3 regions of the Brevibacillus sp. AF8 genome follow, and region 2 is predicted to be linked to each of the others. Evidence: riboswitches for the same ligand, from Rfam matches in the RefSeq annotation. Region 2 holds a riboswitch; each other region holds the start of a gene.

The links. Region 2 has a riboswitch for cyclic di-AMP ahead of KB186_RS24885 (C40 family peptidase). Riboswitches for the same ligand answer to the same signal wherever they lie in the genome.
Region 1: another riboswitch for cyclic di-AMP. It lies ahead of KB186_RS01250 (CAP domain-containing protein); the one in region 2 lies ahead of KB186_RS24885 (C40 family peptidase).
Region 3: another riboswitch for cyclic di-AMP. It lies ahead of KB186_RS18715 (quaternary amine ABC transporter ATP-binding protein); the one in region 2 lies ahead of KB186_RS24885 (C40 family peptidase).

Annotation. Positions count from the first base shown of each region.
Region 1 covers NZ_JAGQDN010000001.1:370,612-374,769, reverse strand. The annotation lists gene def (peptide deformylase) at 1-329, shown strand, start outside; gene KB186_RS01260 (homoserine dehydrogenase) at 326-1,336, shown strand; gene KB186_RS01255 (hypothetical protein) at 1,437-1,589, shown strand; gene KB186_RS01250 (CAP domain-containing protein) at 1,654-2,442, opposite strand; cyclic di-AMP (ydaO/yuaA leader) riboswitch at 2,450-2,606, opposite strand; gene KB186_RS01245 (rhodanese-like domain-containing protein) at 2,691-3,035, opposite strand; gene KB186_RS01240 (cold-shock protein) at 3,466-3,669, shown strand; gene KB186_RS01235 (hypothetical protein) at 3,836-4,158, opposite strand, start outside.
Region 2 covers NZ_JAGQDN010000026.1:8,153-12,310, forward strand. The annotation lists gene KB186_RS24875 (sensor histidine kinase) at 1-752, opposite strand, end outside; gene KB186_RS24880 (response regulator transcription factor) at 753-1,472, opposite strand; gene KB186_RS24885 (C40 family peptidase) at 1,687-2,208, opposite strand; cyclic di-AMP (ydaO/yuaA leader) riboswitch at 2,213-2,352, opposite strand; gene KB186_RS24890 (LiaF transmembrane domain-containing protein) at 2,671-3,075, shown strand; gene KB186_RS24895 (PspA/IM30 family protein) at 3,140-3,835, shown strand; gene KB186_RS24900 (class I SAM-dependent methyltransferase) at 3,930-4,158, shown strand, end outside.
Region 3 covers NZ_JAGQDN010000015.1:32,873-37,030, forward strand. The annotation lists gene KB186_RS18705 (ABC transporter permease) at 1-421, shown strand, start outside; gene KB186_RS18710 (ABC transporter ATP-binding protein) at 418-1,473, shown strand; cyclic di-AMP (ydaO/yuaA leader) riboswitch at 1,644-1,790, shown strand; gene KB186_RS18715 (quaternary amine ABC transporter ATP-binding protein) at 2,183-3,409, shown strand; gene KB186_RS18720 (ABC transporter permease) at 3,393-4,158, shown strand, end outside.

The sequences.
Region 1 (4,158 bases), on a different contig from region 2:
AAAAATCCGGTGAGCAGGTAGGGCTAGAAGCTTGTCTTTCGATACCAGGTGTTTTTGGAATCGTTCGTCGGGCGAATTATGTCAAAGTTCAGACGCTGAACCGCCAAGGACAAACAAAGACAATCGAAGCGGAAGATTTCCTGGCTCGGTGTATTCAGCACGAGATGGACCATTTGGAAGGAATATTGTTTATTGATCATACGGAAGAGATCTACTCAGCGAAAACAGGAAAGAAACTGAATCGCAAGGATTTGCTCCGGATACAAGATAAAAGTAGAAAAAATGGTGGAAATAAGCGACGCATAAACAGCAAGGAGATTGACTCATGAAACGTTGGAACATTATGTTAACAGGCTTCGGAACAGTAGGACAGCAGGTGGCTCGACTGCTGGAGCAGCGAAGGGAGAGGTACCGCGAGCTATATCAAGCGGATGTCAGACTCGTGGGAGTCGTTCGTTCAGCTTCCGGCCTCTACGATGAGAACGGAATCGATTCGGGAAAATGGGCAGACTATGCTCATACAAAACAAACAAGGAACCCATCTTGGAACGCGCTGGAATTTATCAAGTCAGCTCAAGCAGACGTGCTCATCGAGGCAGGTCCATCTGAAAAAGAGGGCGGACCCGGTCTTACTTTTATTCGTTATGCTTTGGAGAATGCCATGCATGCGATCGCCATTTCAAAAGGCGCACTTGTAGTCGATTATGCTGGCTTAGCCGCTCTTGCCAAAAAACATGGCGTCGCATTGAAAGGGAGTGGAGCAACAGCAGCAGCTCTGCCGACGATCGATCTGTTGCAGTATAACTTGGCAGGCTGTGAAGTAAAACGCGTCGAAGGTATTTTTACGGGAACGACAAACTTCGTGCTCACAAAAATGATGGAAGAGGGGCTCACCTGTGCAGAAGCAGTCGAGCTCGCTCAGAAGATGGGGATTGCCGAACCGGACCCTTCCTATGATATCGATGGATGGGATACAGCTTCGAAGCTCACGATCTTGGCAAACGCTGCTTTTGATGCGCAAGTAAAACTAACCGATATAACACGCGCAAGTATTCGCGAAATAACCTCGTTACAAATCGAGGCGTGGAAAAAGCACTCGAAGATTCCCAAGCTGATCGGAACGATCCAAAAGGAAGCGAATGGCACGGTATCTGTCGCAGTAGATTTATGTGCGGTGGATCTTACCCATCCATTTGCATCTGTATCTGGTACGACAAAAGCCATACGGGTAGAAACAGATGTCATGGGGGATTTATTGGTCGTTGGAGGAAAATCAGATCCTGTGGCGGCAGCGGCGGCTGCCTTAAAAGACCTTGAACATATTATAAGCAGATAGGTTCATTTGCATGTGCTTCCAGTGTTCCTTAGGAATGAGTCGTTTAGAACCGCGTGCATACTAGGGATGTACCACCAATAACGGTGAGGGGGCCATACGGATGAAACAATCGTCTGATGTCAATGCCGAGCTGCAGCAAGTATCTGCTTACCCAACGAAGCAAGAAATGAATCAAAAGGATGTTGCTTTGCTCAATGAGCAGGAAAGCTGCTGTACCCCCAAAAAACAGGCGGCAGAAGCGAAGCGAAAGTAACGCGTACACGAAAAAGCCGGGTCTCGATTACGAGACACCGGCTTTTCGTTTATCAGGCAGTGTTCTACCCGATAAATTCTTGTACCCAGTAGCCATTTGTGAAGCCTACACCAATTTTTGTGAAATCAGGGTTCATAATGTTTTGGCGGTGGCCTTCACTGTTCATCCATTGTTGCATAACTTCTTGTGGACTCTGTTGACCCATGGCGATATTCTCGCCTGCAGTCGAGTACTGAATGCCATACTGCTTCATCATGTCAAATGGAGAACCGTACGTTGGACTGTTGTGGTCAAAATAGTTGTTAGCAGACATATCTTGTGCTTTTGCCAACGCTACTTTGGACAGTGCCGCATCCATTTGAACAGGTTTGAGACCTGCTTTTGCACGTTCTTGGTTCACCAAATCCGCGACTTGTTTCGCAAAATCACCAGTTTTAGCTTCATCCGCTTGATTTACCGGAGCGGCAGGCTGAGTGACATTATTGCTAGGTTGTGCTGGTGCCGTTTGAACTGGTGCTGGTTGTGCTGGAGCTTGTTGTACGGGTGCTGGTTGGAAAGTTCCTGGTTGAATCGGGCAAGGTTGTACAGGTGTTGCTTGTCCTTGCTTAACAGGTTGCATTGGCTGTACTGCTTGTGGCTGGCCAGGAACAAAGCCTTGTTTTTGGAAAAAGTTAAAGAACTGTTGTGCATTTGGTGCTTTTTGGAATTGTCCCATATTTTGACCCGCATTGAATTGGAATTGTCCGTTCTTCAATGGGCAGTTAGATGCTGCGGAAGCAGAAGAAGCAAACCCTGTCAAAGCCAAGCCCAGACCAAGAGTCATCGCGATTGTAACAGAACCAAAACGTTTCATTAAACAAATCTCTCCTTTTTTTGGCCTACGAGGTTAGTTGTCGGATTCGGATTGAGGAAACAACCCTACGCCAGTTCGGCGATTCACCCCAATGTGGAATAACTCATCCACAAAAAAGTCCCCCGCACTTCCTTTTCAAGAGGAAGTCTCGGCTTATTTCGTTTGGCATGAACAACGATATCAGACAATCCCAATCGAAATAAAGGAGTAATATATGGCAACTAGCTAGAATCGTTGATAAATTAGGCTCATTTCGCTTTGTTTGATTGTTCCTTCCATGCAGTTAAGCCGCCTTCCAATGCATTCGCATGAAAACCATGCTCACGAAGCAGAGCCGCAGCTTTTTGAGCTTTGTTACCTGTTGTACATAAGGTAACGATCTGCACATTTTGCGCGAGTTTTTCGGTTTCTTCATCAAGTGGCTTGTCCTGTTCCTTCATAAGAAGATAAGGGACGTTTCGCGCCGACGCGTTTTCGTGAACGAGGCTGCCGGAAATAAATTTCTCGGCGTCGCGTACGTCCAATAAAAGTACAGGCACTTTCTTTTCAAGCATTTCGGATAATTGAATGGTTGTCAAAATATGATTTTCCAATGTAATCCCTCCCAATCCTATTGTAACAGAGTACCGCTTCGTCCAGAATAAGGCTGAACGGTTGCTTTTATTGGACAACCATGGTAGAATGAGGTTGCTACTTGGAAAATTGATACCTAATCATTCATCGAGGTGTTTGTATGCTGATGGATAACATTTTTGAATCCCCGATTCACACTGGCGCGGTCATCGGAGCCGCAAGGATGGAAGAGAGGAAGGGCTTTCATTGTTTTAGGTTTTCAAAAGGTTTAGTTTTTAATTTTGCAGTTCCGTCCTATGACATTCATATATTTGCTAAGTAAGTAAAATTCACATATCATGAAGGCGTATCACAGCACATGATTTGGTATTTCTTCATGATATGTGAGCTTTATTTGCTTCGGTAAATATGACTAGCATATTCAAATTGAATTTTTGGAGGTTTTTTTAGATGCAAACGAACGGAACAGTAAAATGGTTTAACGCAGAAAAAGGTTTCGGTTTCATTCAAGTAGAAGGCGGAGACGATGTATTCGTACACTTCAGCGCAATCCAAGGTGACGGTTTCAAAACTTTGGACGAAGGTCAAAAAGTTCAATTCAACATTGTTCAAGGCAACCGTGGCCCACAAGCTGAGAACGTAGTAAAACTGTAAGTCTCCTTTTAAAAGAAACTGTCCTTTCGAGGGCAGTTTTTTTGTCGTAGAACATAGAAGTAAAAAGGCGTTGGGATAGTCCCCAGCGCCTATTCGTGCATGCGAATCATTAAAAAAGGAACTATGGCGTCCCACCATAATTCCTCATTTTCTTCCTGCAAAATAGTTAAATACAAGTTTCGATATCGACAGTTTGGAATTGACTGTCAAGAACGGTAAGACCAACAACTTGACCGCCGCCGATAGAAGTACGGCCATAAGTGGTGAGAAGGACATTTCTGTTGTTTTCTGCTACGGTAAGGCGAACTTCATAGTGGAAAGAAGCGGGGACAAGCGCATTGAAAGCAGTGCGAGTATTCGCAGGGATAAATTGCGTAATGTCAAGCAAGGTGCTAACTGGATTCGTTTGCGTAACGGCGTTACCCCAGTTCAATACTTGCACACGTACTTCAACCTCTTCTGTGTTCAGGTTTACCAGGTCGAGGTGAG
Region 2 (4,158 bases):
AGAGGTGTGCGGAAGTCGTGGGCGATCGAAGCGATCATTTCTGCCTGTCTTTCTTCCGCTAAGCGAAGCTCATCCACCATTTCCCCGAAATATCGAAAGAGTTGCCCAAATTCATCATGCGATCGATACGTAAATGTGACCAGACGCTTCCCTTCCTGAATTTCTTGGGTGACGCGCGATAATTCGTTAACCGGCCTTAGTATCCAGCGAACGAACAAAGCGAGCAGAACCAATCCCACCAGACTAATGCTTCCGTAAATAAACCAGAGCATCATGGAAACCCCTGTTGTAGCCATCATGTCGTAATCATCTGTGTAGAAATAAACAACGATCTCCCCTGTACGCGGTGGCTCCTGCTGAAAATGGTACTCAGCGACCACTTTGAGGTCACTTTGTTTGGCAGAATCGCCACGACTTGATGCGGAGGGGGAAGGCATTTTCAAATTATAGGCGCGTGATGTTTTGCTGTAGATGGTGTTTCCATTGGCATCCTTTACGAGCATGCGGTACATCACGTCGTCTGGCAACTGCTTTTCAAGCTCCAAACGTTCGATTGGGTCCTTGAAATTACTGACGAGAAGCAATTGATTGAGCATGACCTTCTCTGCGGCTTCTTTCTCAGCCTGGTACTGATTATGCCGATCATTTTTGAGTTGAGCGACAATAATGTCTTGAAAAACAAATTTAAACAACAAGATGTTGAGTGTGATCAAGGCAATGAAGGAGAGCAAAACTTTATTGCGTAAGCTCATTTAAAGCTTCTCCCCGATAAATACGTAGCCTGTCCCCCATTGTGTTTTAATGAACTGACGTTCTGTTTCCAGCTTTTCACGGAGGTTTTTAATATGGACGGTCACTGTATTGAGCGAGCCATATCCATATCCCCAGACACGGTCATAAATTTGCTCTCTTGTAAAGACGATGCCCGCATTTTCTGCGAGGAAGGTGAGTAGTTGGAATTCCTTGGTAGATAGCTCAATCTTTTGATTGCATACATAAACGGAATACGTTTCTTTATGGATTTCCAGGTCCTTGAATTTCAAAACCGTAATCGGAGAGGAGGCCGTTTCCTTCTCAGGCTGCTCTTCGGTATGCTTGCGAATGCGCTCATAGCGACGAAGGTGGGCACGAATGCGAGCGAGCAGCTCTTCTGTATCAAAAGGCTTCGTGATGTAATCATCTGCGCCGATTTCGAAGCCGACTACTTTATCTACCGCTTTTCCTTTTGCACTGAGAAACAGTATAGGCAAATCCCACTCACGGCGAATTTGAGAGCAGAGCTCGTAGCCACTCATGTTGGGCATCATAATATCCAAAAGGATCAGGTTGGGACGCTCTCCTTGGCTGAGCAGCGAGAGTGCATCCTCTCCGCTCTCTGCGGAGGAAACGGTGAAGCCCTCGTTCTCCAAAATGTCTTCTAGCAGTTCAATAATCTCCAGATTGTCATCGACAATTAAAATGTGATCTTTCACCGGAACAACCCCCAGTTACTTCTATTAATAAGGAATACCATTCAAAGAATGGGTCTTGTCTATCATAACATGCTTTGACCTGATCAGGGGAAGAAACCCCGTAAGTTATTAAGTTGTTCTAATATGTGAGGGTACCTCTTTAGACCAGGTACTAAATTTCGTCAGAAAAAGCCAGAGACGTAGTGTCCCTGGCTTTTATTATTTTGCCGAATGACTATTTTTTAGCTGGTTTTTCCGGCAACGATGCAGCTTGCACCGCTTTTTCCTTATTCGGAGTTTCTGCTTTCGCTAGAACAGGAACGCTGAGACGCTTGGCGCCTACATAACGCTTGCTCCAGTAGTATGGATCGCTCAACTTGGTGTTGACGACTCCACGACCAGATTCCGAGTGCACGAATGTGCCGTCTCCGATGTAGATACCCACGTGAGAAATGCTGCGACCGTTCGTGTTGAAGAATACGAGATCGCCTGGCTGCAAATCTTTTCTGGCTACCTCTGTACCTAATTCGTACTGGGAAGCAGAATTGTGAGGCAGGTCTACACCTAACGCATCAAATACGTAGCGCGTGAAACCGGAGCAGTCAAAGCCCTTTTTGGACGAGCCGGAAGATTTGTAAGGGGTACCGTACAAGTCACTGACTACTTCATTGAGAGTATTCTCCTCAGCAGCCTGTGCAGTGCCTGCCCCCATAGCAAGCAATCCAGCCATAAATAAAGATAAAACCATCTTGCGCAAAAGAAACTGCTCCCTTCGTGAGCCTACGAGGTTAGCTGAAGGGTTCGGTCGAAAGGACGCCCTAGGCTGCTAGGAGTAGCAACCATTCACCCCAAAAACGTGGTTCCCCCGTTTCCGCCAAGCGGAATTCGGCTATTTTTCGATGTTTTTTTACACGCACTCTTACGAAGATTCTACGCCAGTCCTTTATTTCCTTCTTTTTATCTGTTCGTTCACATATTCGTCACAAAGATGCCGTCAAATGCTGTAACGTTTTCGTTCGACAGTGCAAGCCGCCTTTCGACGCGTGCATATTCTGTCTTGCGGGACAGCTCGTCCGATTAGGGCAGGAAATTGTCTCCGTCCAAGGACGGAGGGAAAAACCAACCGCACGCCCGTTATGGGAAGCCTATACCGAGGGCTACAATAAGGGCATAACGTTCCACAAGCACCACATGCAAAACGAATGGAGGTAAGCGAGTAATGAGCGAACGGTCTGGCAAAGTTCTACTCGGGCTGGTTCTGCTGCTAGTCGGTGGGTTGGTTCTTCTGGATCTGGTGGGTATCGATATCGGAGACTTGCTCGGGTTTATCATTCCCGGCGTGATCATGATATACGGTGCCAAAAAGATCATGGGACAAACCGGTTCACGTTTTTGGGGAATCCTGGTCTTCCTGTTCGGGTTCCTGATGTTGATTGGCAAGCTTGACCTACTGTTTCACGCGCTTCTGGCCATTGGGGTGATTTATCTGGGATATCGCTTACTGCGTCCCAGCCAAGAGCCAAAACAAGCGCCTCCTTCTTGGGAGCGTGAATGGGCCCAAAAAGTATTAAAGGAAGATACGCTGGACACTTGGGAGAGAAACGTAAGAAGACGCCCGCAGTAACGCCTATGTCGCAAGAGTCTTTTGGATGAACAATATGATGTGATATGATGAGGAGGAAAAAATAATGAGTATCTTTAAACGTTTGCGTGACCTGACAGTAGCTTCGGTAAATGATGCATTGGATTCCATGGAAGATCCGGTAGTAATGCTGAATCAATATATGCGTGACATGGAAGTAGAAATCGGACAAGTTGAAGTCGCGGTTGCCCGTCAGGTTGCACTGGAAAAGAAATTCCGTCAGCAATTGGATGAAGCCAATGCCCTGATCGAAAAACGCGATCGTCAAGTCAAGCTCGCCTTAACTGAGGGAGAAGACGAGTTGGCACGTCGAGCACTCGCTGACAAGAAGCAGTACGAAGGCCGGGCAGCGGAATATGAAACTCTCTACCTGTCAGCATCCGAGGCAGCTACACAAATGCGCGAGAAGCTGGCTGAGCTGAAGGAAGAGTTCTATAAAATGCGTGCGAAAAAGTTCACACTGATGGCACGTGCACAAGTAGCTCGTACACAAAAGCAAGTCAATCAAGCAGTTGTTGGTATCGGCAATCAGTCCGCAGGCCGTGGCTTCGCCCGCATGGAGGAAAAAGTCATGCGCATGGAAGCAGAAGCACAAATGAGTGGGCAATGGCGCCAAACGAACCGCGCTTGGGAGAACGCTTTGTCTGACCTGGAAAAGGATGATCTCGATGCAGAACTTGCTAGCATCAAAGCATCCATTAATGAAGCAAAAACACCGGTAGCCAAACCAGTGCAATCCTAATTCAACAGGAACTGGGGGACAAGGTGTAGAATAGATTGGGTCAATTCGGCAGCCTGTGTACATCAGGCTGCTTTTCCCCTAGGAGGTACGATTCTTGCAGGACTTCTTGGTCTTTTTGCGGCGGTTTATCGCTGAGCCTGGACGCGTCGGTAGTATAATCCCCAGCTCTCGTTTTTTATGTGAGCAAATGTTGAAAAGCGTCGATTGGGCTTCAACCGATGTGATCCTGGAGCTGGGACCTGGTACAGGGGCATTTACCCAAACGATCTATCAGCGCTTGCGTCCCGGCACACAGTACGTGCTTGTGGAACGAGATTCCCAAT
Region 3 (4,158 bases), on a different contig from region 2:
AGGAATATATGGAACGGTTTGGCTCATTTTGATTGCGTATGTGACTCGCTTTTTGATCTTGCAAGTAAAAAGCAGTACGGTCTCCATTATGCAGGTGGGCAAGGAAGTAGAAGAAGCAGCACGGATCAACGGTGGTCGATTTTGGACGAGGTGGTCCCGGATATTGCTCCCGCTCTATGCACCGGGAATGGCAACAGGCTTGTTTCTAGTGTTCCTGACAGCATTTACTGAATTGACAATATCATCGCTTCTGTGGTCATCCGGTTCGGAAACGATCGGTGTCGTTATTTTTAGCTTTGAGCAGGCGGGATCAACGACTCATAGCACGGCCCTTTCTTCGTTGATCGTAGTGGCCATCCTGCTGGCTTTGACAATGGGCGGTTTATGGAAACGATATTGGCAACGGAGGATACAGGGATGAACAGTGCAAGAGTGAAGGGCGTTTCCAAAAAATTCGGAGATGTGACGGTGCTCCACCATCTGGATCTACAAATTGGACAAGGGGAATTCGTTGCTTTGCTCGGGCCGAGCGGCTGCGGAAAAACGACACTGCTTAGGCTATTGGCGGGTTTTGAATCGCCTACCAGCGGAGAAATCTGGATCAATCAAGAGTGCGTAGCGGACCAGGCAAGAAGAAAGCCGCCAGAGGAGCGGCGGATTGGTATGGTGTTTCAGTCATTCGCACTTTGGCCGCATTTGACTGTCTATGAGAATGTCGTGTTTCCGTTGCAACATCAAAAGCACGTGCCTGCCGCTTACAAAGATAATCCAAAGGTACGGGTGGCACAAATGCTGGAGATGGTCGGTCTTGGAGGAATGGAAGAGAGATTTCCCAATCAGCTCTCTGGTGGACAAAAGCAGCGCGTTGCTCTGGCGCGGGCCATCGTGTTTAACCCTACGCTGCTTCTGATGGACGAGCCATTGAGCAGTCTCGATGCAGAGCTGCGTATGCAAATGCGCAAGGAAATCCAATTTATTCACCGCGAGCTGGGGACTTCCATCGTCTACGTCACACACGATCAGTCAGAGGCACTGGCTATGGCGGATCAGATCGTCGTAATGAAAGGAGGCAGGGTGGAACAAGCAGGTAGCCCGCAGGATATATACTATTCGCCCCAATCGCCTTTTGTCGCCAAGTTTGTGGGACGGGCTAACTTCTTAAAAGGAAACTGGGCTTGCCCCAATACCTTTCTGTTGGAGAGGCAAGGAGAGCCAGCGGTACCGATTGCTGTTTCCCGCGACTTTTCTTCCTTTCACGCTCAGCAAATATTGCCGGTTCGTCCCGATCAGTTGAAGCTCGCAGCGTGGCAGCAAGGAATGGAAGGCGTTATCGGAAAGGTATCTCATGTGCAATTTCAGGGGCGAGAACTGCTTTATTCCATCCGGGTCGGGGAGGATGACTGGGAGGTTGTCACGGACATCAGTCAGCGCTTTTCCTATGAGGAGCGTGTATGCGTAGAGGTTTGTGTATAAAAAGGGAAAGATAGCCAAGTGATTCTTCAATTGGATGAGCATGAACCATCTAAATCAATGCGACTCATTAAGAAAGGCGCTATTCTGTTTGATTCAACGAAAATGAACGTTCACAATAACTGGAAGCGAGCGTATAATCAAAGTCACAATCACGATCAAATAAGCAACAAAACACAATACGGCCTAGTTCCGATATTCTCGGAAGCGGGGGAACCAATCTTTTGGGGTTAATCCTGAGTGATCAGGAGGGATGAGGAAATGTCTTCTCTGCCATCCTACCCGTCAGCTAACCTCGTCGGCCAAAGCAGGGAAGGTCATGAATGGATAAAGTCTAGGCATATAATGCGCAACAAGGGGATTCCTTGCGGGCGTGTGATAGGTCGATACAGGCTTTTTCTTTGGGACCTTTGTTCTGGAGAAAAAGAATGGATCGGCCTATTTTTTATGGAAATACCGACGAGCAGCTTACGCCGATACAACGTGAAGGGAATGGTGTGGATCGCTGAGAGGCAGTCGGTACGACATAAACCGCTGACAATCGAAATCAGGAAGACAGAGTACAGGGAGTCCTGAAAATGGACGCCAGGTATTACGTAAGCCTGCGGATTTTCAACACGAGTAAACTCAAGCGTGCCTGCTTGGTTTTGCTGGAGTGTCGAAACTTCGCGGGCTTTTTACATTTACGAAAAAACGAAGGATGAGGGATATCATGTCCAAAATGAAAGTCCACCAACTCACAAAAGTGTTCGGCAAGCAGCCCGAACTGGCCTTGAAGCTGCTGGCGGAAGGACGGACAAAAGAACAAATTTACAAGCAAACTGGCCAGTCCATCGGTGTCAATCAGGTCAGCTTTGAAGTCGAGGAAGGTGAAATCTTTGTCATTATGGGCCTGTCAGGCAGCGGCAAGTCCACCTTAATCCGACTGTGTAATCGACTGATTGACCCAACGAGCGGAAGCATCGAGATCGATGGGGAAGAGATCGTGGACATGAAGGCAGCAGCTTTGCGTGAGGTGCGGAGGAAGAAGCTCGGGATGGTTTTTCAAAATTTCGCCCTGTTTCCGCAGCGGTCGGTACGAGAAAACGTGGAGTTTGGTTTGGAGATTCAGCAAGTACCGCCAGGACTCCGGCAAGAAAGAGCACGGGAAGCACTTGCGCTCGTTGGATTAACCGAGTGGGAAAATGCGCACCCGGATCAATTGAGCGGAGGGATGCGCCAGCGGGTCGGTCTGGCGCGGGCGTTGGCTAATAATCCAGATATTCTCTTGATGGACGAAGCGTTCAGTGCACTGGACCCACTCATTCGAAAAGATATGCAGGATGAGCTGCTGGAGCTCCAGATGACGATGAAAAAGACGATCCTGTTCATTACACATGACTTGCATGAGGCGTTGCGACTGGGCGATCGGATTGCCTTTATGAAAGACGGGCAGATCATTCAGATCGGCCGCCCGGAAGAAATTATGGCAGACCCAGCGGATGAATTCGTGCGGAAGTTCGTGGAGGATGCCGACCTGTCCAGGGTGCTCGTTGCTGAAAATGTGATGAAACGGGCAGAAGCAATCACGCCTGACAAAGGGGCCCGAGTGGCGCTGCAACTCATGATGGATAATGGCGTGTCCAGCTTGTACGTCGTGGACAAAAAGCGCACACTGCTTGGCTTGATTACGGCGTATGACGTATCACTTGCGATTGGTACGGGAGATTCGCTGGAGGCAATCATGAAAACCGACCTCCCTACCGTTTCGCCTGACGCACGTCTGCACAGCTTGTTCCCGATGATGGCAGACCTGCACGTCCCGATTGCGGTAGTGGGCGACCAGCAGCGATTATTGGGTGTCATCGTAAAAGGAGCGGTGCTAGGCGGGCTGGTAGGCAAAGTCAATGTACAAGAGCATCAGAGAGCAGAGGTGATGAGTGATGGACGTCGTGCCTAAGCTACCGATTGGCAGTTGGATGGAAGGGTTCGTGGAGGTGCTGGGCCAGTACAAAGGGGTATTGTTTGATCCGGTGGCTATCGTCATTTCCACGATGGTGACTTACTGTTCTACGGTTTTGGCAGAGATACCTTCGCTGATTCTCATCTTGTTGCTGGGGGCCGCTGCGTGGGTTTTTGCAGGGAGAGCGTCCATGGTCTTTACGGTTGTTGGACTTTCTCTCATCCACAACTTGGGGTACTGGGATGAAACGATGGAGACATTGGGACTCGTCCTCACTGCTACCATGATTTCGATCGTCATCGGGATTCCGGTGGGCATTCTTTGCGCGAGACACGATACGTTTCGCAATCTGGTTACGCCAGTACTGGATTTGATGCAGACGATGCCCGCGTTCGTTTATTTGATTCCCGCGATCTTTTTCTTCGGTTTGGGCGAGGTGCCGGGAGTTATTGCCTCCGTTATTTTTGCTTTGCCGCCAATCGTGCGTCTCACGAACTTAGGCATACGTCAGGTCCCAGCGGAAATGGAGGAAGCGGCGGACGCCTTTGGCGCAACTGGGTGGCAAAAGCTCGTGAAAGTACAACTGCCATACGCGAAATCGACGATCTTGGCGGGAGTCAATCAGTGCATCATGCTCGCCCTGTCGATGGTGGTCATAGCGGCTATGATCGGGGCGAAAGGCTTGGGTGCAGACGTATATCGCGCCGTATCGCAAGTGGATATAGGAAGAGGATTCGAGGCGGGGC